Regions from separate parts of the Butyrivibrio sp. DSM 10294 genome, predicted to be linked through region 2. Evidence: riboswitches for the same ligand, from Rfam matches in the RefSeq annotation. Region 2 holds a riboswitch; the other holds the start of a gene.
What was found. A riboswitch is a leader RNA that binds a small molecule or an ion and turns the genes downstream of it on or off. The one in region 2 is predicted to bind cyclic di-GMP.
Positions count from the first base shown of each region.

Region 1: it holds a riboswitch for cyclic di-GMP, as region 2 does, so the genes downstream of both, NXH67_RS13180 (hypothetical protein) here and NXH67_RS13550 (methyl-accepting chemotaxis protein) in region 2, are expected to answer to the same signal.

Region 1 is NZ_JANSWL010000081.1:221,730-233,204, forward strand. It holds gene epsC (serine O-acetyltransferase EpsC) at 1-844, opposite strand, end outside; gene NXH67_RS13175 (flagellar hook protein FlgE) at 1,133-2,812, shown strand; cyclic di-GMP riboswitch class I at 3,056-3,142, shown strand; gene NXH67_RS13180 (hypothetical protein) at 3,410-4,237, shown strand; gene lepB (signal peptidase I) at 4,230-4,826, shown strand; gene NXH67_RS13190 (Spy0128 family protein) at 4,870-9,906, shown strand; gene NXH67_RS13195 (SpaH/EbpB family LPXTG-anchored major pilin) at 10,011-11,408, shown strand.
Region 2 is NZ_JANSWL010000083.1:1,697-13,171, reverse strand. It holds gene NXH67_RS13590 (LacI family DNA-binding transcriptional regulator) at 1-326, opposite strand, end outside; gene NXH67_RS13585 (GNAT family N-acetyltransferase) at 537-1,226, opposite strand; gene NXH67_RS13580 (DUF2156 domain-containing protein) at 1,223-2,149, opposite strand; gene NXH67_RS13575 (hypothetical protein) at 2,439-2,723, shown strand; gene NXH67_RS13570 (CPBP family intramembrane glutamic endopeptidase) at 2,765-3,592, opposite strand; gene NXH67_RS13565 (hypothetical protein) at 4,043-5,257, shown strand; gene NXH67_RS13560 (transposase) at 5,259-5,921, opposite strand; gene NXH67_RS13555 (PP2C family protein-serine/threonine phosphatase) at 6,147-7,853, opposite strand; gene NXH67_RS13550 (methyl-accepting chemotaxis protein) at 7,989-9,737, opposite strand; cyclic di-GMP riboswitch class I at 9,877-9,952, opposite strand; gene NXH67_RS13545 (chemotaxis protein CheW) at 10,272-10,721, shown strand; gene NXH67_RS13540 (MATE family efflux transporter) at 10,882-11,475, opposite strand, start outside.

The sequences.
Region 1 (11,475 bases), on a different contig from region 2:
CGTTAGCACCGATAACAGATCCTTCACCGATAACAGTCTCACCGCCAAGAATTGAAGCTCCTGAATAGATAGTAACATTGTCTTCAATGGTGGGGTGACGTTTGATTCCCTTAAGAGCCTGACCGCCTCTCGTTGAGAGACCGCCGATTGTTACGCCCTGATATATTTTGACATGTTCTCCGATTATGGAGGTTTCGCCGATTACAATTCCGGTTCCGTGGTCTATCATGAGATATTTGCCAAGGGTTGCTCCGGGATGGATGTCGATACCGGTCTTGCTGTGGGCATATTCCGTCATCATTCTGGGAATAAGCGGCACATTAAGAAGATACAGCTCATGGGCTATTCTGTTGATTGTGGTGGCCAGAAGTCCCGGATAGGAGAGGATTATCTCCCCCTTACTGTAGGCTGCCGGATCTCCTTCATAGCAGGCCTGAAGATCTGTGTCAATGTACTCCCTTATCTTGGGAAGCTTTTTGAAGAACTCATGTGTAATGCAGCGTGAACCGCAGTCCAGGGTCTCATCGCCGGCATTTTTGTAATCGGGGCTGTGATGGAATGCGATAGCGATCTGCTTCTGCATATTGTAGATAACGTCCTCGATAACTACGGCTATTCTGTTGTTGTCGTTGTAGCTCTTGTAGACCTTGTCTCTGTAATAGCCGGGATATATGATTCGGATCAGCTTGATGACGATGTCCTTAACCGCATCACGGTCAGGCTGATTATAGACATCCATCTGATCCACATCCCGTCCCTTCTCATAGTCTGAGAGGATCAGATCTACTATACTTTTTATCTCATTCTTTAATTCTTCGTTGTTATTGCTCTTCTTAAAATCCATTTTTTGACTCCATATCTTCTATATTAATAATTTGTAAGCATTTACAATGTTACGAAATGTTTAATATAGTTCTTCGGGCTTTATGACTATGTTGCTTTACTAAGCTATAGTATACATCATGAATCCTGCTTGTTAAAACATTTTTTCAATAAGACCTAAATAAAATCAAGCTTTCGGCCGATATAGCAAATGACAGATAGTATATTCTTTTCCGGCAAAGGGATAGCCGCTATAAAAGTACAGGGACGTACATGGGAAAAGAACTTGTTATTTGGAGGTACGTGCCCTATGATGAGATCTCTTTGGTCCGGTGTCTCAGGTCTTAAAACCCACCAGATGGAAATGGATGTAATTGGTAATAACATTGCCAATGTAAATACAACTTCTTATAAATCACAGGCAACAGGATTTACGGATATCCTGTATCAGACAGTTCGCCAGGGAGCAGGAGCGGGTGATAATACCGCCACGGTCAATGCTTCCCAGGTTGGTCTTGGATCTAAGGTCGGATCAATCTATACCAACATCACCAGGCAGGGGTCAGCAGTTACAACAAATAACGCCTTTGACCTTATGATCACAGGTGATTCATTCTTCGTGGTTACTCTTCCTGACGGAACTCAGGCTTTTACAAGAGACGGATCTTTTACCATTGACGGTTCCGGTAATTTCGTAACCCAGAATAACGGCTATATCTGCAATATGATCGCCGGGGAGGGAATATCCGGAACTCCAGCCGTTATGACTGAGCGTACCAAGACTATGGCCGGACAGGCAACGTCCGAAGCTTACCTTAAAGGAAACATCAACAAGGATGATGAAGTCCTTGAGGAGGGAAGAGTTCTTCAGCTCGAAGTTTATGGCAAGGACGGCAGGACCTATACGATCAAGCTTAAAGTCGACAATGCGGGAGACAGCGATGACAGCACATACCGCGTTTCAATAGACAAGATCCTGGATGACAACGGTAAGAAAATTGATAACAGTGTATCTAACGATATTCTCCTTACATACAACAAGCATGACGGAACACTTGATGGTATAGCACCGATCTCACCGCTTAGTGCAACAATCAAAGAGACTCCCGGCACCGGGGAAGGTGTCACTGAGACCAACATAACTCTTGAAGGCAACCTTTCAAGTTATACTTACAATACAACGGTGACCGGCAAGGACGGCAAGCATTACACACTGACCTATGGATTGCATCCGAGCTCCGAAACTGAGAACGGATATACTTTGAGATTATATTCCGCAAGAGATGAAGACGGAGTATTGAAAACCTTTGATGATATGTCAGTGGAGCTTAAATACAATGAGGAATCCGGACAGTTGGAGGCCATCGGCGAGGAAAACACCAAGACCACAACCTTCAGGTTTGACAATATCCTTAACAACCTTGGACCGATCACCTTTGATCTTGGCAACACCAAGGTTCCTGATCCCGCCGGAAGTTCCTACCAGTTCATGTTTGGAGGAGATGCGGCAGCCATCGGTAATCTTAATGTGGACTTTAGCAACACAACCAATTACGCCAACACCATGGGAGGTACAACCTCATCGATATACGCGTATAAGGGTGATCTGCAGGGACAAAATAAAGGATATCCCAACGGAGAACTAAGCGGCCTGTCAATTACCAATGACGGTTCAATATACGGAAGCTACACCAACGGCCAGACAGTCAAGATCTCTCAGATAATCGTGGCACAGTTCAGTAATGCCATGGGCCTTGAAAAGATAGGTGATAACCTCTACAAAGCTTCACTTAATTCAGGAGAACCTATATACATGGACATCACACAGGATGGCGGTTATATGTCCTCGGGATACCTGGAAGGCAGTAATATCGACCTTGCCAAGGAATTCACTGATATGATCACAACCCAGCGCGGTTTCCAAGCCAACAGCCGCGTAATTACTACATCTGACGAGATGTTGCAGATACTTAAGGGACTTAAACGATAAGCTAAAAGCAGATAAAAAAAGGAAACTTTAAGGGACCCAATTTATAATTATAAAAAAAATATGAAATTTTATTTTCAGAGCCGGACTGAGATTCCGGCTCTTTTTTTCAGAGACTGTGATTTTTTTGTGAAAAAAGGATTGAAATATGATTAGCAATAGTTTATATTCTAGTTACAACATTTTGCGAATAATGTTAGCTTAATAAAGATAATATTATTTACATTTACTTAACTTAATAACAACAGGAAATAAAGGCAAAACCGTCGAAAGATGGTGACGCAAAGCTACAGGGTCTTAATCACTTTATGTGACAGATAGCCAGTTGCTGGTGCTTCGGATAGCACCAAAAAAAGCGACCGTGTCTGTTAAAGGATTATACAGACGGTCTTTTTTATTGAAATTACAGTACGCAGGCAGTTCATGGATGAACACATGACATTGGTAATGGCATGGTAGTACAGGGATATGTAATTTTCTCGACAACAGGTTTTTAGCTTTGCATTTGCCTCTCCGTATTAGAAGGTATTTTGCAGAGTACTAAAGGTTTAGTCCGATGCAAAGTGCCTTTTTTCATGTGGGAAAACGGGAAAAGAGAAAATGGCGGATTTGAATTTAAAGAAGCTCAGCCGTGCGGAACTTTTGGAAATGATGATCGAATTTTCCGAAGAAGCTGAGAGTGCCAAGAGGCATGAGAAGGAACTCAAGGAAGAGTTCGAGAGAGAAAAGCTGCAGTTGCAGCACGAGATGGCCGAAGAGAGAGCAGCAATGCTCAAATCCTTCGACGATGAGAAGGCTGAGATGCGTACCAAGTTCAACGAACAGAAGACGCAGATGCAGGCCAAATTTGACAAAGATATAGAGGGACTTAAGTCAAGACTTGATAAGGAAAAGAAGGATCTTGTACAGCAGGTTGATGACAAAATGAGCAAGATTCAGTCGTCAGGAACCTTGGCGGAGGCATCACTTAAGCTCGGAGGCATCTTCGATGCAGGGCAGAAGGCCGCAGACCTCTATGTTCAGACAATCCAGGATCAGGCTAAAAGGGAATACGAGGATTTCAAGAAACAGATGGTGGAATCCCGCAGAAGAATGGACCTGATGGAGAGTGAAGCCAAAAGACGCTGCGAAGAAATGATAAAAGCAGCCGGCGGTGATGGCAAAGAGATGCTCAAAGCCATTCTTGATAGCATAAATAATGCAAAAATAGTAGCCAAAGACAGCAGCAAGACAGATACAACGGAGGGACAGGCACCTAAGGAAGAGACAGCACAGGCAGAGACAATTTCAGAAGAGACAGCTAAGGAAGCCCCTAAGGCAAAAAAGACTACAAAATCCAATACAGAAACAGATAATGTAACACAGACCGATGCGCCGCCTGTTAAGAGAAAACGTGGCAGGCCGAGGAAAATAAGAGTTGATGAGTAAGAAAAAAAAGGAACCCCAGGGAAGGCCGACTCTTGACGAGCTTAAGAGCGAACTTAAGAGAGAGAACAACAAAAAGGAATATAAGAAAGTTCTTAGGAACTCAATTATAGTAGTTGTTGTTGTGGCAGCGCTGGCGGTTCTTGTTTCCAGTTTTTATGTTACAGCTCTCAAGGTTACGGGTGACAGTATGACCCCGACTCTTGAGACGGGACAGATAGTCATAGCAAGTAACAGCACGGTTTTTGAGACCGGCGATCTTCTTGCTTTTTACTATAACAACAAGGTTCTTGTTAAGCGAGTTATCGGATCCCCGGGCGACTGGGTAACGATAGATGACGCCGGAAACGTTATGGTCAACGGAGTTCTGATCGATGAACCATACATTACCGACAAGAGTCTGGAACCCACGGATCTTGAATTCCCGTATCAGGTCCCGGAGAACAGATGGTTTGTTTTGGGAGATCACAGAAGCGTTTCCATTGATTCCAGATCCAGTGTAATAGGATGTGTGACAAGGGAACAGCTCATCGGAAGGGTAATGTTCAGAGTATTTCCCTTTGACGCTTTTGGTGTTATTCAAGATAGATGAAACGTTGTAAGAAGTAATATTAATAGATTAGGGGTAACGAAACATGCGCAAAGCTGATGAAAATCGCGCAGAAAACTACATCAGAAAGCACAGCAGATTCAAAAAGTGGATTGCGTTCGCTGTATGTCTTTCTCTTCTGTCCGGTACAGTAACATTTTATATGTTGAATAAGCCAGCAACGGCTATGACTGAGGAAGGAGCCAAGCAGGTCGGTCTTGTACTTGAAACAGCAGACAATGCTTACGAGCAGGGACTGATCAAGCAGATGGAGAACGAAGAGGCCAAGAAGTCAGAGGATGGTGAGAAGACCGAAGAGTCAGCCGGCGCACAGGCTTCAGGAGAGGACAATTCTGCCGCAGCTTCATCAGGAAGTTCCGCAGTTGCAGCAAGCTTAGAGAGTTCAGAGAGCAAGCCTGAAGGTGCTTCTGAAGGAAAGTCCGAGGCTGCAGCAACTGATGCTTCTTCTACAGGATCAAGCGAAGGCGCATCTACAGGTAGTTCCTCAGGTGCATCAACCGGCAGCTCATCATCAGCAGCATCCGATGCATCAAGCAGTGCATCAACCGGCGATAGCAGTTCTGATACAAGTTCCGCAGCCGCCAGTGCTTCATCAGCTGAGACCTCAGCAGATGCATCATCAGAGAGTTCATCTGAAGAGACCAAGGTTTCTGACAAAGATATCAAGAGTGATGTCAAGATTACCGTTGTTTATAAAGATACAAACGGAGAACAGATTGCTGATTCCAAGGAACTTTCAATTACGGAATCATTTGACTTGACCAAGGAAGTCAAGAACTTCGAAGGTTATGTTTTTGATAAAGGAACAGTTGATGAGACTCAGGTAGTACTCATCACCAAGAAAACAGCTTCTTCCAAGTCGGGAGAAAATCAGGATGCAGCTTCCACCGCTTCCAGCGACGATGAAGTTCAGACCTATACTTATTACCAGGTAACAACAGCATCCGGTGAGACAAAAGATATTCTTGAAGATACAGATCTTCTTCTTACATACTACAAAGCTAATACACAGACCAGCTTCACAGCCAGTGACCTTATGGTTACGGTTAAGGCAGAGCTTTCCGATCCTTCAGCACTTCCTGAGGGAGTTGAGCTTAAGATAGCTGAGATCAGTTCCAGGTCTGAGGATTATAACTACGCTGCTTACATGGAGGCGCTTAACGACAACGCTGATAAGATCGCCGATAAGGACGCAGAAGAGAAGCAGTCCTACAATGAGAAGAACACTCTTCTTTATGACATCGCCTTCAAGCTTGATGGTGTTGAGTATCAGCCCAAGGCAGGAACGGTAGCTATCTCACTTAGCCTTAATCAGAATCAGTTGTCTGATGAGATTGGAGCAGCTGATGCCGATGGCGTAAGCGTTGTACATCTTCCGGTTAAAGACGAGATTATGGACAATGTGAATGCTACCAGTGATGCGACAGACATCAAGGCTTCCGATATCAATGTTGAGGTGGTCAAGGGTAGCGATGTAGATCTTTCCGGCGATACCGATAAGGTTTCCTTCGAAACGGATTCCTTCTCTGCATACGCTCTTGTATACAGCGAATATGGAATTGTTTCCTGGACAGGAACTGAGCATATGTCAGCCCGTGACATTGCTGATGCACTCGGCGATAACACATCCTTCGGTGCCGTTGCGGGAACCTTTGAGTCAGCAGATAATACCGATGTTGAGTCAAATATCGCAGTGGGAACCCTTAAGAGTGTAATAGAATTCGGTAACTCATCAACTGTATTTACACACATTCAGTTTGACGGATACTTTATTACCAAGAATTCCACCAAGGACGGAACCTTTAAGTTTGGACTTTATTCACAGCCATATTCCGATACCAACAGAAATCCCAGCAAGATCGGTAATTTCAATATCGAAGTTAAGGATGGTACCGGTACAGTCAATCTCTTACAGCTGTTTGATCAGGATACTCTTCAGAGTAACGCAAGACTTTACGTTTATGAGGTTGATACAAAGGGCAATGTAGTTCCTGACGGTGAGACCTTTGTAGCAGCGGACGGAACCAAGTATACCGTAACCTATGATGTAAACGATCTTCCAACTGAAGATGATAATGATATCGTTGGTTCCTTCTCAAGTTCATATGTTGAGAACAATGCAAGCGGTGAGAACCTTTACAACAAGCTCAAGCATGTTGATGGCAATACAGTATATATCAAGAACTCGGATAATTCTTACACTGTTTACTCTTATCCTAATAACAGTGCGGGAACAACGGTTCAGGGAGCATTCCCGATATCCGTTTCAAACCTGTTGTCTACAGCATCCGAGGCATCCCGCAAGTTTGCACTTCTTGATGACACCAAGGACGTTATGGTGCTCAATGTCATCGGAACAAGCGATGGTTTCCGTAAGGATCTGACAAAGACAATTTTCCAGAAGTTTGGTATCAGCGGTGATATCAATAACTACCTTACGAGTGAAGGACTTACAATAGGTGACAAGCTCTGTGTTATTAACCTTGACCTGACCAATTGTCCTGAATACAAGATGGAGCAGTTCCTGGTTCATACAGAAAAGGAAAGCGGTAAGACCGGTGAGGGATGGCTTGAACTTGCCAACCAGATCATCATCAATCCTTTGCAGAGAAATGCGGCTAATGACCTTCTTCCTTACACAGGAACATTGGTGCTTGACACTGTATCAGGTACTTTCGTAGCTCCTGAAGCTACTGTTGATATCAATAACGGTGCTGTACCGGGATCAGTAATCGCAGGCTACATGATCCAGAGAAGAGAGATCCATAAGCTTACGGTTCGCAGATACCTCGATCAGCAGGCTTCAATGATGATCAACAATGTGGTTGATGACACTGACAACATTAAGCTTAAGATTGATAAATATGTAGATGGCATTCTTGCCAAGGCAGAAGATACAGGCAAGTTCAGTTTCATGATGGTAATGCTTGCCAAGGATTGTAACGGAAATTATTATTGGAAGCCTGTAACCTGGGATACCAGAAATGAGGGATCTACTGTTACCTTTGATATTAACCCATGGCTTCTTGGAATGACTTATGGAAGCGGTGATACCAAGGAATCTCAGAATGCAAGCACCTACTATTTTGTAATCTTTGAGAATGATCCGACAGGTAATTATTCTAAGGACAACACTGCGATACTTGCAAAGATTAAGTATTACAAGGGCGGTGAGGTAGAGCCCCTTTACTACAGAATCGATGCAACTGAATCTGCGGATTTACAGAATAATCCGGGCACAGGATATTTCAATGATGCCCACAGAATATCATCATCCAAGGAACTGGAACAGTTCCGGAATGTGGCCTTCTATAATGAGACCAAGGGTAAATCAGCTCTCAGAATTCACAAGATGGTGGTTAACGATTTCGGCTCCGGATTCGTAAGAGACAATACCGGAACAGCGCTCCTTGACAATGTAACCTTTAGAATTACCAATAATTCGACCAAGAATTATGTAGTTATGAAGGGCTTCACAGGAAAAGCAGATACCAAGGGTGAGGCTATCGAGTACAACTCAGGTAAGCCCACAGGTAAGAAATATGTTGTAACCTACAACAGAAGTGCTCAGTGGACCATCTCCGATCTTCCCGCAGGAACTTATGTAGTGGAAGAGGTGGCAGACGGACTTACCTTTACTTATGATCCTTATACTAATAAGAGCACATATCTTACAACTACCAACCTTTCAAGAGTTACCAAGTATGACGTAACAGTTGATAAGGAAGGCGGCAACTGGCTTGGTACCGGAGGAAATAACTATAGAGCTGTATTCTCTTGTGACATTCCGAATCATTTTGACAAGGCACCTACAGATGTAAAGGTTGGTTATGATGATATACCCAATGCTTCACATACACAGACGGTTCAGGTATGTAACTACTACAGTATTCCTATAGGACCTATACAGATCACCAAGAACTTCACCGGTGGAACCTGGAATGAAGACATGGCATTTACCTTCACAATGGAAGGAATCGGATTCTCTATGAAGGATTCAGCCGGTAATCCAATCGACTTCAGTGTGAACCCTGAGCTTGCTCAGCAGCCAATGCCTGTAGGAGCTTCCAACGGAGTAGCAAGTGTGACAGTAACCGGTAAAGATGCGGTTAACAATGTTGCAACTGTTCAGTTCGGAGCTATACCATTCAGATTTGAAGGTACTTATCTGTACAAGATAACTGAGGACAGCTCAGGACAGATACCGGGCGTAAGCTACGACAGCAGAACCTATTACGTCAAGATTGAAGTTGATAAGTACTATACAAAGTTTGAGAAGTCATACACCTATGACAACATGGCTAATCCTGCCAAGTATACCAAGGATACTACACTTGCCGAAGATTTCTATTATCTTGGCGGTAATGTAACCTATGCAACGGATGAAGCCTTCAAGAATGTGGTTGCCACCTGCAAGCTTAGACTTGGAAGCAATCCCGATACAGTTAACCCTGATAAGAACGCATTCATTATCACTTACGGTTCGGGAGATGTAACGGATGTAGCATTCAACAACGTGCTTTCCGGTAAGCTCACAGTTACCAAGAAGTGGCTCGAAGGCAGTACAGGCGCCGATATCTCAAGCAAGCGTACATATCTTATTGTATATGTATGGCAGAGAGTTAACGGAGGTGAGTGGACAGAATACACATCCACCGAGCTCTCAGCAAGTAATAAGTGGACCCAGACCATTACCGATCTTCCTATATATGATGCCAAAGGCAATCGTTATGAATACACCGTTAAGGAGTCAGATGATTACCTGGCAACATACAGAGTAACTTACAAGTATAACGGTAAGACAATAAAGGGAAATGATCAGTCGGCAGTAACAGTTGACGGATCCAAGGCCAAGAATACAGGTTATGTTATGAAGCTTGGCTCAGACGGTAAGGACTTCGGTACAGTAACAATTATCAATGAAGAGGTTTATTCAAATACACTTCCTTCTACCGGAGGAGTGGGAACAGCTCCGTTTATGATCATCGGAATTATGATGGCAGCGGCTGCTTTGATAGCGGGATTGTTCTTCGGAAGAAGAAAAAAGAACGTTATCGGATAACCAAGGTTTAAAGCGTTAAGCTTAAGAACAGGTGCTCATTTGCACCGGATATAAAAGGACTGGATTTATACAAGACTCAAGATTCAAAAGGAGAGGAAAAGGAAATGAAAGGATTAAAGAAAGTTTTAACCGGAATTCTTGCCGCAACCATGGTATTCGCTATGGGAATCACTGCAACAGCGGCAGAAGCAACAACCACAACCACAGCTACTATCACTATTGATAGTAAGAATAGCAGCAATACTAACCCTGATGCTGTTATCACTTACGATTATTTTCAGATTTTAAAGGCTGATATCGTTAGTGGTGAGCAGGTAGCTTACTATGTAACAGATAAGAAGCTTGCTGATGCAGTAAGCGGAACAGGATATTTCACAGCAAAGAAGTCTGCTGATGGTTCACGTTACAATGTAACACTTAAGGATGGTCTCACAGGATCTGATTTAGGTGAGAAGATCGCAGCAGCTCTTAATAACGATACAGTAAAAGGTGCAGTAAGTGTAAAGGGACAGTTCAAGTCTGCTAACGGCGTTGCCAAGCAGGAGCTTGAGCCTGGTTACTACCTCATTCTTTCAAGCCTTGGTACTGTAGCAGCAGTTCAGACAGTTGGTGAAGTAACAATCAATGAGAAGAACTCATACCCTACAATCACAAAGGCTGATGATAAGGATTTCGCTCAGATGTTTGATACTGTTGTAACCTACACTCTTACAGTTGATGTTCCCAAGAGCGTAGCTAAGAAGCCTATCACAGTTGTTGATACAGCAACTGTTGGCCTTACACTTGATTCTAAGGTAGTTGCAACTGTTGAGGGCAAAGAGGTAGGCAAGTATGAGTGGTCAGAGCCTGTTGCTAAGAACGGCAAAAACGAGTACACAACTGTTATTCCTGAGGAGACAGTTGCTAAGTACGCAGGTTCCAAGATCGTTCTTACTTACACAGCAACAGTTAACGAGAATGCTGTAGTTCGTGTTAACGAAGAGAACAGCGCTCACCTTGTATATGACAACTACAATTCAGCAGAGACAGATCATGTTGATGTTGCAACACTTGGCGTAGAGATCGTTAAGGTTGACGGCGCAACAGGCAAGGCTATCACAGGTGCTGAGTTCACACTTTGGAGCGCAAAGGAAGGCGGCAATCAGATCGCAGTTGTTAAGGAAGGTGATCATTACCGTATTGCTAAGTCTAATGAGACAGGCGTAAACATCGCAGTTGATGCGAACGGTAAGGCTACAATCGTTGGTCTTGATGCTACTAAGTATTACCTTCAGGAGGAAAAGGCACCTGCAGGATACAACATGATCGAGGACAGATATGAGCTTGTTGTTAACGGCACATTAACAGTTCCTGAGCCTATCAAGATTGCTAACTTCACAGGCCGTACTCTTCCTTCAACAGGTGGAATCGGAACCACAATCTTCTACATCCTTGGCGGTATCCTTATCATCGCAGGTGTAGCATACTTCATGGTTCGCAGAAAGGCTGATGCACAGGCTTAATCGACCCGGGTTTATGAAAAAGTTTTATAATAAAATTGAATCTTGTTTCTTTTAAATGAAACTGACT
Region 2 (11,475 bases):
TCCCTGGCGTCGCCGACACACCGGAGCATCAGATAATAATCTTTTCCCCGGATGTATTTCTCCAAAGATGCAAGAATATGGGCATTATAGGGATTGGCAAAAAAGTCCTCATCCGGAGCCATATAGGGCACCACCACTCCAATGAGTCTGCTCTCTTTCCTGGCCAGAGACCTGGCTATAACGTTGGGCTTATACCCCGTAGCCTTAATGATCTCCTCAACCTTCTGCCTGGTCGCCTGAGAAACCTTGCCATAATTGCCGTTTAAAACATTGGAAACAGTGGCCGTACTGACGCCGGCCTGCTGTGCGATCATCTTGATATTCACGATTTATCTCCTATACTCGTTAGTAAACCGATTAACTTTACCCTAACTATACATAGGAGGTAATACACTGTCAAGAGCAGGTGCTCTAAAATTGGGGTCTGACCCCAATTCACACTTTAGACACAATTATCATTTTCTCACCCCCAGATATTTCCTGGTCCCGCGCCCTTTCACAAATAAAATTGGGGTCAGACCCCAATTTTTCTCACACTAAACTTCCTCGCAAAAGTATACTTTTTTCCGTTTAAGCCACTCAATCGCTTCACCCTCAGACTCAAATCTTCGCCCTGCAGCCTCACCGAAAGCCTCAAGATCAGTAATCTTCGCCATAATAACCGGCTCCTCGGGCAACACCTCTCCCTTATCCATGGCCCGGAACTCATCTTCCTTCCGCATCCGCCTTATGTAATCCTCATCCCTGACACAGTAAACATCATAACGCTCACGTATTTGCTCAGAATCGGCAATTCGGTTAACCGCAAAATCGCAGATAGTCTCAAATCCCATCCAGGAATAAATAGCCTCATCCACGGGCATAAGGAAAACAAAAGGAACTTTCTCTTTTGCCAGAATCTCAAATGTCCTGTCAAAAACTCGTCTCATCTGCCCTTCATGGCGCCGCAAAGCGGTGGTTGCAACAGCCACAACATAGTAGCTCTGAACCACAGTGCCGCAGAGATTTACAGTGTAGGGATTGAGGTGAAGCATCGACACAACCTCGCCGCCATCACCGCTTTCGCTGCCTTTGCCGCCCTCGATGCTGACTACCATTCGATTTTTCCTGCAAACATCTTCGTAATAATAATCAACAAATTCCTTTGGATCGTCAAAAGCCTCCTCGTACAGCTTTCTGGTCTTCTGCTTTCCCGCTATATCTTTTTCCGCAATTTCAACTATCATGCCGTCTTCTCACTCACTCTGAATTTTCTCGCATATCCCACGGGATTGTAGCTCTCTTTTGCCCGGCGAAGGCCCTCGATTCCCATGTCGTCCTCACGGTTCACCAGCTGCGCCTCGGGGTAGGAATTAAGAAGGAACTGCTGATTGATGACCTGATAGATCCCGGGAATCTCGGAGTTGCCCTTCTCAATGCTGACAACCACCATTTTTTCCCTGGCGTTGTAGGATCCGATGGTAAAAGCCTCCATCTTCTCATCGATAAAAATGGCTCCGATCCTGAAGGTAACCTTGTCGCAATTACGTAAAATATCTGTGACACCTTCCTTTTCCAGTAGCAGTGTTTCCCTGCTTTCCACGCCATCTGCGAGGCGCTGCTCCACCCATTTACTCATGAACTCTTCAAGAAAAAATTCATCTACGCAGCAAAGAGTCTTATACTCCCACCTGCCTTCATATTCCTTCATAAATTTGTTCACGAGATTACGCTTCTTCTGGAACTTTTTCCCCGGAAGCTCTCTAAGCTCCCCGGCGTCGTAGAGATAATCCTTAAGGTCACTTTCCTCCGCCACCTCGTACTCCGCAGAATCGCACAGGCCAAGAATTCGGAGCGCCTCCTCATCCGCCAGATCAATCCGTAGCGGACTTGCAAGTTCCCGGTGAAAAAAATCTCTGAGCATCTCGAAATACTTCGGAAGCTCCTCTTTACTGCAATATGGCATGGCAGCAAAATAGCCCTTCTCATCCTTCATAAGAAGCAGCGCTGCCCCATCTTCATGATAAACCGCAGTGTTATACATGTTTTTCCAGATATATGTATCAAGAACCGTACTATCACAGGTCCTGTTGTCTCTAAGTGCATATGTCTTTGCCAGCTCCGCCGCCTCCTCAAAGGTAGGCGCATGGAATTCAAGCTTTTTATCCATAATAATTATCCTCTTTCGCAAATTTAATTGTGCACAATTTAAAAATATAACATCCACCCATTCTTGTCAAGCAAAACATCCCCATACGCTAAATCGTTCGCAAAAAATTGGGGTCTGACCCCAATTTTATCACCTACCGCCCACAAAGCCTGTAACCACCGCATTTTCTAATTTCACAATTGTGTCCTTTCTGTGAATTGGGGTCAGACCCCAATCTTTTCCCCGTTGACCGCCGCCCTCACCTGGCGTATAGTCGATAAATAAAGCCACATCACAAGGAGGAGAACATATGGAAATCACCGAGAAACTAGACCTGCTACTTGAAAAAGCAACCAAAGACAACGCATTAAAAGAAAAGCTCCTGGCCACCTCCGCATCCGCCAATCCCCTGCACGATTTCTGCGCCACAGCCACAGAATGCGGCATCCCGCTCTCCGTCATGGACATCGTCAACCAGGGTGAGGAATTCTACGCCGAGATCAAGCGCAGCACCAACGGCGGCGGTGAGAACTCCCCCAATCTTGACTTCCAGAACGATGAATACTCCATCTTCATGATGAGGCTCAAGGGCTGATACAAAAAAGATGGTTCAATCCCCCTGCGATTGAACCATCTCTATTTATCTACAAACCTGTCTTTTTTCTTCCCATGCATCATAACAACAATAGCCGCTATAACAAAAGTCGAATTGCTGATAAGAGTCTGCTTAAGGTCACCCCTGCCGCCGGAAGTCCTGTCGTCCGCAATGGACATCCCTGCGATCAGGCCGTACCGCGACATAGTCATGAAATCCAGCGCCGCATGGAGAAGGATAACTCCCAGCAGGTTTCCCCATTTAACATATATTGCACATAACAGCATTCCCATCATGGTTGTCGCCAACATCTGAAGAAGCGTAGCCTCAAGATCCCGGCTGTAGAAATAATTGGAAAAATGATACAGGCCAAAGAGCAGCCCGCCGATCAGGACCGTGATCACTTTTCCCTTGCCTTCTTTGCTAAATTTATCCGCAAGAAGTCTGGTTATGGTGCCTCTCATAAGTAGCTCCTCTGACAGACCGACCATCAGCAGGAACAAAACAAAATAAACGATATGAGATGGTTCTTTTAACATCTTTCCTTTATCAAACTCATCTATCAAAAAAACAATACTGCCCAGCACTGAGATAATCAGTATCCATGCTCCGGATAAAAGACTTTTCCCAAGGTTCTTAAATGGGTCCTTTAGCGAATCCAGTGTCCCTATGCAAAAGGCGATCAGTAATGCAGGAAGAACCTTCAGAAGAATCTCGGCAAAGAAATATGACTGATTAGAGGTGCCGAAGCTAAAGTGTAGGGCTGTTCCCATCTGCCACATTAATTCGTAGAGGGAGAGCTCCGCGATGAATACTGCTACGATTGCGATAGATACATGTTTTTTGAAAAAAGTATGTATAGAGTCCATTAAATAATAACCTTCCTGCTTAGATCTATTAATCCCTTTCCCGGCGCCAAGCCCCAAGCAGATTATTATACAATGAAAATCACCAAAGGTGAATTTTATTCTCTTCTCACACCATCATCTCATATATCTTCCTGCAATCTTCCTCATCCAGCCTCACAAAACCGGAGATGCTGCCAAAATTGGGGTCTGACCCCAATTTTTTTTGTAATCTAACTCAAATCCAGTATTTATCAGCATTCTTCAAAATCGCATTTGTGTCTAAACTGTGAATTGGGGTCAGACCCCAAAAATATGAGGTATAATGAGAGGTAGGTGTTCTTTTCTACAGAGCGAAGCCACGGGGGATGTGGCATGTGACACTTTTGTGATAATCCGTTTGCTAATATTTGTTTGCAGATGTGAAAGACAGATGTGAAAATTTGAGGACGCCTAATGAGGAGGGAATTAAATATGAGAAAATTACAGGTAACGAAAGTATTGTCCGGAGTGATGGCTGCAGTTATGGTAATGGCAGCTGTGACGGGGTGCGGAAGTAGGGAGACAGCGGCTGTGATTGAGCCGGAGCAGGTTCCGCTGGCTGATGGAGTGGATGCTGCTGAGGACCAGACCGCTGTTGATGATGCGGTGTCGGAGGTTCCTGAGGTTCAGTACAAAGTCTATGAGGATCCCAACGAATGGAAATGCCAGTATGATCCCGGCTGCATCGAGGTAATCGGCGGCGGTGCGCAGATGGCCTTTTCCTACACAGGTGAGTGCGCAGGCACAAACATTCTGATGGTAACCTACACAATCGATAAGGATGCAGAGCAGGCCGCCAAGGACTACGTGTCTGAGTGGGGCGAGGCTGCTACTATGACAGAGACACGTTTCCCCGGGACTGAGGACGTTAAGGGCTATTATGTGTATCTTCCCGCCGGCGACGAGGGATCAGGACTGTATATGGTAGGATTTACGAGAGACTACCTCGAGGGTGCGCTCCTTTTTGAGTTCACCGGCCACAAAAGCGGCAACGAGGAGATGGATATCGCTGTCAGCGACGCCTTCGCAACGATATTTGATACGTTAGAGTTCGTGGAAGAAGCGACTGCCCCCGCGAACGAGGCCGCAGCAGAAGCTACAACGGAGGCTGCAGCGAAGCTTCCGGCATATGAGTATCCGGGACCTGAATATTTTTACTTGGTATTGTACAGCTACCTTGATGAAGAGCTGGGCCAGTACTTCGATCGTGGCGATGTGTCGATTCCCTGCCCGGTGATTCTGTGCGAGGATGATAGTGATCGCAGCGACATCAAGGTTTACGGCGATTTCTGGTTCTACAATTATAACCTCAACGGCGACGTGCTTGAGACCCTGGGCGGCGGCTCTTTTCCCGGATGCATTCATATAAAGACCACCGAGTCAGGCGATTATGAAGTGACGAGCTTCGAGCAGGTTGGCGACGGCTCAGACTTTGAACCCACTGCAAAAAAGATCTTCGGCGAGCACTACGATGCTTTTATGAAGGCATACTCCGACTCTGAGGCCACTGAAGCAACCCGCGCCCAGATCATCGCCAACTATGTAGCCGCCAACAATCTGAGCATCACTTCTTACAAGGATTTTGGCTGGGATCCGGTTGTACTTCCGGAAGAGAATATTGATTCTTTCTACAGCACATTAGACTAATCTAACCACGCTTTTTTCTCTCCCAAGGCACCCAGTTGTCGTCTTCGCAAAATTCTTTCTGGATCAGTTGTTCCTGCTCTCTGTGGGAAACTCTGGACTCAACGAATCTGCGATACCGCTCATGGGGCTTTTTGGGGAAAAAACCTAAAATGCGCGAAGTTTCGGTAAGATTCCAAATGGAACTTATTATGAGCTTTTGCGCATTATTTATTGCGGGAAAATACGAATTGACGTACTTACAGTAACTGCTGTACAGGAATTTTTCAGGAGAAACTACCATGTTTGCTTTGACCGGATTGAGATGGATGTAGCGACTGCTTTCCAGAAAGTACGGTACATCTTCGATGAGCTTGGCCTTGTAGCGGCCTTCAAAAAGATGCCCGGTCACGCTGTATTTTTTGTTATAACCTTCAACATAAATACTGAGGATTTTCTGCATGATTATGCTAAGTGACGTCTCGCCGGTTTCGATGATCATGTGGAAATGATTGGGCATAAGACAGAGGGCATGGATTTTGAAACCGGATTCCGATTGGATTTTTTTGACACACCGTAAAAAACGTAGGTAGTCTGAATCATTGTTGAAAATTAGTTTTCTTCTGTTGCCTCTGCTCATGACGTGGTAAACTGCGCCTTTGTACCAGATTCTTCTAGGTCTTGCCATATAGTGTCATTCCTTTTTAGTGTTATTGCGTTTAAGTGTTATCTCTTGGTCCAAATAGTTGGGAATCAGCCGCGACAAGAAATGTCTGGCTGTACCTGATTGGAGTTAATGAAATTGCGAAAGATTATCGCAACACCGATAGGATAGCACATGGCAAAAGAAAAAACAAGCGCATAAAAAAGTGAGCATGGCAGAAAAGCACATGCCCACTTCAAAATTCTTAAGTTAGCCCCGGTACTCCAGGCACAGCATGGTAAGATCGTCGAACTGCTCGGCGTCTTTGACGAAATCGCTGACGGCTGATCGCACGTTGGTAAGGGTGTCTTGGAGCGACGGGGGTTCGGAGCCGCTTCCGGATTCGTTCAAAGCAGCAAGCATGCGCTCTGTGCCGAACATGTTATTGTCGGCGTCGCAGGCTTCCGGCACGCCATCGGTGTAGAGGAAGAGACGGTCTCCTTTTTCCAGAGTGATCTCGTACTCCTTGTAGCTGGTGCCTTCCATGCCGCCGATAACAAAGCCGTGCTTGTCTTTGTAAATTTCATATTCCCCGCCGGAGCGTTTAAGAACCGGGTACTCGTGGCCCGCGTTGGCGCAGGTAAGCTTGCCGGTGGAGATTTCCAGAATTCCCAGCCAGACCGTTACGAACATGTCGGTCTGGTTTTTTGATGAGATTGCTTCGTTGGTCTTGTTAAGGGTCTCCGCAGCGGAGGTTCCAAGCATGGCACAGCTCTGGATAATGACTTTGGAAATCATCATGAAAAGAGCGGCTGGGATGCCTTTTCCCGAAACGTCTGCCATGAGCACACACAGGTGATCATCGTCAATCAGGAAGTAGTCGTAGAAGTCGCCGCCAACCTCTCTTGCGGGCTCAACGCTGGCGTAGATGTCGAACTCTTTTCTGTCGGGAAAAGGTGGAAAATCGTGCGGAATCATGGATAGCTGAATCTTGGTTGCAAGGGACAGCTCAGTCTCGATTCGCTCGTTCTGGGCGGTGACTTTGGTCAGATTGGTCTCGTAGTCCAGCATCTCTTTTTCCATGGTAGACATGACGTTGCACAGGTTCTCAATCTCGTCGCCGGTGTGGATATCAAGGGTGGAAAAAAAGGATTTCTCGCCGGTGGCGTTTTCTTTGTGCTTGACGTAATCCGATGATGCCTGGGCGATGCGGTTGATGGGCTCCACGAGGCCTTTTTTGATCCGCTTGTTCTGAGTGTAGGAAATCAGGACGGTTACGGCGCCGAGGACGATGAGCAGCTGGAAAAAGAATTTGACCATTAGGGTGATCTCTTCGCTGATGGAAATGTCCACCAGCATAAAGGCGCAGAGGTTACCGGCGCTGTCCTTCATGGGCACTGCCACTGAGCACAAAAAGCCGTATTTGTCGATCCAGGCGATGTCGTAGAGTGTTCTGCTGTCGTTGTGGTTTAGGAACTTCATCATGCCTTTTTTGTTGACGGGTTCCCATTCTCCGGGTTTGATGCCCTGTCCGTCAATGTCGTCGGCGTCGGCGATGTAGACTATGCGCGAATTCTGCTCATCGTACATGGCGATGTACACTGCGTAGACGTTGTGGTATTCCTTGGTTCCCGCCAGCATGTTGATGAGGCGCCTGTAGGTGCTGTCGCTCCCTGTGTCGATGGAGCTGAAGTGCTCAAGGTACGCCGGGGTTCCGACTGCATTTTTTTCCTCATCGCTGAGCCCGTTATATATATCCATAACTTCCCGGGAAAAACCAAGGCTGTCTGCACCGTGAATGGCGCTCATTGCCGCCTGCATTGCCGCAGACTCCGCGACCCTTATAAGCTGTTTGGTGTTTGAGACTCCGTAGAAGGTCAGAGCCATGATCTGCGCCACGATTCCGAAGGCGACGCAGCTAAGAAGTGTAAAAGATCTTGCTTTTTCGGCAAGCGAATGGTTCTTGTTGATACTCAATCTTTTTTTCCCCCACAAAAAAAGAATTATTGGTATGCGTATTCTGTATTAATCATACCACGAGTATCTGCAAATGTGAAAAAACTGTGAATTGGGGTCAGACCCCAATCACAGTTTTTTCACATTTGCGGTATATTAAGCTGTCTTCTGGTTCTCTTCCTGGCTCTGAAGTGAGAAGAATGCCATCTTCTCATTAAGAGTCTCGGCCATATCACGCAGATCGCTGGCAGCGTTGCTGATAAGTGAGAATGTAGCGTTGAGCTCTTCCATAGAAGCATTTGTCTCCTCGGTAGAAGCTGCGTTCTGCTGAGAAATTGCGGAAAGCTCCTGGATAATATCTGCGAAGCTTGTCTTAAGCTGATTCAGAAGGTGGATCTTCTCTGATATCTGCTTTGTGGAATGATCTACGTTGTTAACGTTCTCTACGACAGCATCCATGTCATCCTTGGTGTTGGTGAGCTGCTCGTTCTGCTCCTGCATGCTCTCGCTGAGCTTTTCGATGATCTGAACGTTCTTCTGAGACTCCTCAACAAGAAGCTCAACGATTGACTTGATTGAAACAGCGGCCTCTTTTGACTGCTTAGAAAGGTTACCGATCTCGGAAGCAACAACTGAGAAGCCCTTGCCATACTCACCTGCTCTTGCAGCCTCGATGGAAGCGTTAAGAGAAAGAAGGTGTGTCTGCTCTGCGATCTCTGTGATCATGTTAGAAGCCTCTGCGATACTCTTTACAGAGTCGTTGGTGTTGCGGATCTGAGTATTGATATCCTGCATTGAAGACATAACGTCAACATTCTTGTCCATAAGGCTGCCAAGAGTATCAACTGTACGCTGAGCGCCTGTCATCATATCGTTAGCTGCTGCTGAAAGAACTTCGATTCTGTCAGTGATATCGTCAATGCTGTCGCCCATCTCTATTGTGTTGTTTACTGAGTTTTCTACACTTTCTGCCTGTGAAGCTGCGCCGCGGCTGATATCCTCAACGGCTGTTGTAACCTGCTCTGCAACTCTTGAAGCAGACTCTGCTGATGTAGCAAGGCTCTCACCTGACTTTGTAACGTCCTCTGACAGCTTCTTTGTAGCACTGATAACGTCCTGAAGCTTGTCACGAACCTGAGCGGAGCTGGATGCGATGACACCAAGCTCATCCTTACGATTGAAGGTTCTGTCGTTAATATAGAAGGAAAGCTCACCCTCCTCAAGATTCTGGAGGCCATCAACGATATCACGGATAGCCTTGCTGGTTCTTGAGATGATAAGACGGGCAACGATCAGATTAAATACAAAGAAAAGAAGGAATGTGGCAAGGATCGCTGTTCCGGCTGCCTGCATGTTCTTTGCTACGATAGTTGTATCACGACCTGCGAAAACCATACCTGCTGTGGTTCCGTCAGAGTTCTTAAGAGGAAGGTAGTATGCGTACCAGTTCTGTCCGCCGATCTCGAAGTTCTTTGCAAGGTACTCATTTCCGTGTCTAAGAACCTCTGCGATTACTGCATCAGAGGCCTTGGTGCCTTCCATACGCTTGCCGGTGGTAGCATCTGTAAGAGAAGTAATATAACGTGTATCTCCGTAGAAAATAGTGAAATGCATACCGGTCTGCTTATTAAGGTTATCAAGCTGTCTCTGGTAGTTATCATGTACAGCAACGCCGCCCTTAAGAAGCTGGCCATCCTCTGATAATGACCAGTCACCCTCGTACTGATTAGAGATCTGATTCTCGAGAAGGATAGCGGCTGCCTGAAGGCCCTCTGAGAAAGATGTGTAATATGCGCTCTGAATGTGGTTGAATCCGATGTAACCGATCAGTGCAGACATAGCGATTGCAAGCACTGATGCGATAAGAATAATACCACGGACCATGTTTCTACTCTTCTTTTTCATTTCATTTCCTTTCTGTTCGTATTTGTACAAACAATAAAACTCAACACAAAAAAGCATGGGAGACATGTCCCATGCTTCTGAAAAATTCGTTTCGAAATCGATCTGCGGGTATTGCCCCGATCAGATCATTATCGAATAGGAATGCAACTGGCTGACATGTTAAAGTCCCTATAGCTTTGCGCCACAAGCTTTCGCTTGCTTTGCCCAATATTTCAACAACAAAATGCATTATATTTCAGACGCTCGCTTAATGCAATATTAATTTTTAATTTATATTTTTTTCATAAATCATGTCAAAGAAATAACTGTAAAACAATAATCCTTTGTTGAAGAGTTACAACAGAATTATTTCGAATGTGATTCCATATAATATGAAGAAACGGCTCCGGCAACATAGTTTCACGTTTTTGATAATCGGTTAAAAGTTAATTACTTGTTGACTTAGCGGCTATCTATATGTAATTATATGGACGCAACAATTATAAAAAATATATTAAAAAATTATGATAACGAAATTAATTCAGGAGGGTAACAATGAACGAGCTTGCAGTTTACAATGATGTTGTGACAGAAGAGAAAAAGTATATCGCTTTTAAGATTGGCGATGAGAACTTTGCAATTGATATTTTTTCCATTAATACTATTATCGAACTTCCTCAGATCACAGGCATGCCCGGTGCTGAGGCGCATTACAGAGGAATCATTTACCTGCGCGGTGAGGTGATCCCTGTGCTTTCCCTTCGTCGTATGATGGGTCTTGAGGATGATGTTTTCACACGTAGCACCAAGATTGTTGTTGTTACTTTGGAGGAGAACAAGCAGGTCGGAATCATCGTTGACCAGGTTATGGACGTGATCTCTGTTGCCGATGAGGAAATCAAGGAATCATCTGCTTTCCTTAAGGGCTGCGAGTACCTTGTAAGCGGCGTTGGCAAGATTGACGGAGAGCTGTATTCCATGGTTAATCTTGGATTCCTTGCTTAATTGTGTCCAAAGTGTGATTGGGGTCTGACCCCAATTCACACTTTAGACACAATTTACCTTTTCACAAATCCTGATAAATACTGGCTTCGCGCCATGTGCAAAAAAAAATTGGGGTCAGACCCCAATTTTTTTCAAAATTAATCCTTTATTTATCACTCCTCTACTTCTCGATCCTCTTAATCCACTTCCCGCTCCGTAGCCTCACCACGCACACCGCGCACTTAATAAACTGATCGATCTTCAGCATAATATACACCCAGAACCCCGGCCACTTAAACACCAGCCCCGTAAGCGCCCCCAGCGGAATACTGCACAGCCACAGGAAAATAATATCCGCCACCATCAGAAACTTCGTATCACCGCCCCCTCGCAGCGTCCCCTTCGTCAAAATACTGTTCGCCGCCTGAAACCAGATAACCACCGCCACCGCATGCATCAGATCCCCGGCCAGCACCGCCGTCTCCGGCTCAATCTTGTACGCTCCGACGATAACATTGGACAACAGCAGAATAACCCCGCAGCCCACACCGCCGATGATAAATCCCAGCGCCGCAAAAGTGTAGCCCTGCTGCCTCGCCTTCTCCACCTCCCCTTTTCCCAGGGTGATCCCCGTGATCGTACAGCTGGCCTGAGAGATGCCTTGTATCACCACCGTCGCAAGCTGCATCACCACCGTCGTTATGGAATTCGCCGCAACGAAACTCGCCCCGATGTGTCCCATAACCACCGCCACAGCGCTGTTTCCAAGCCCCAG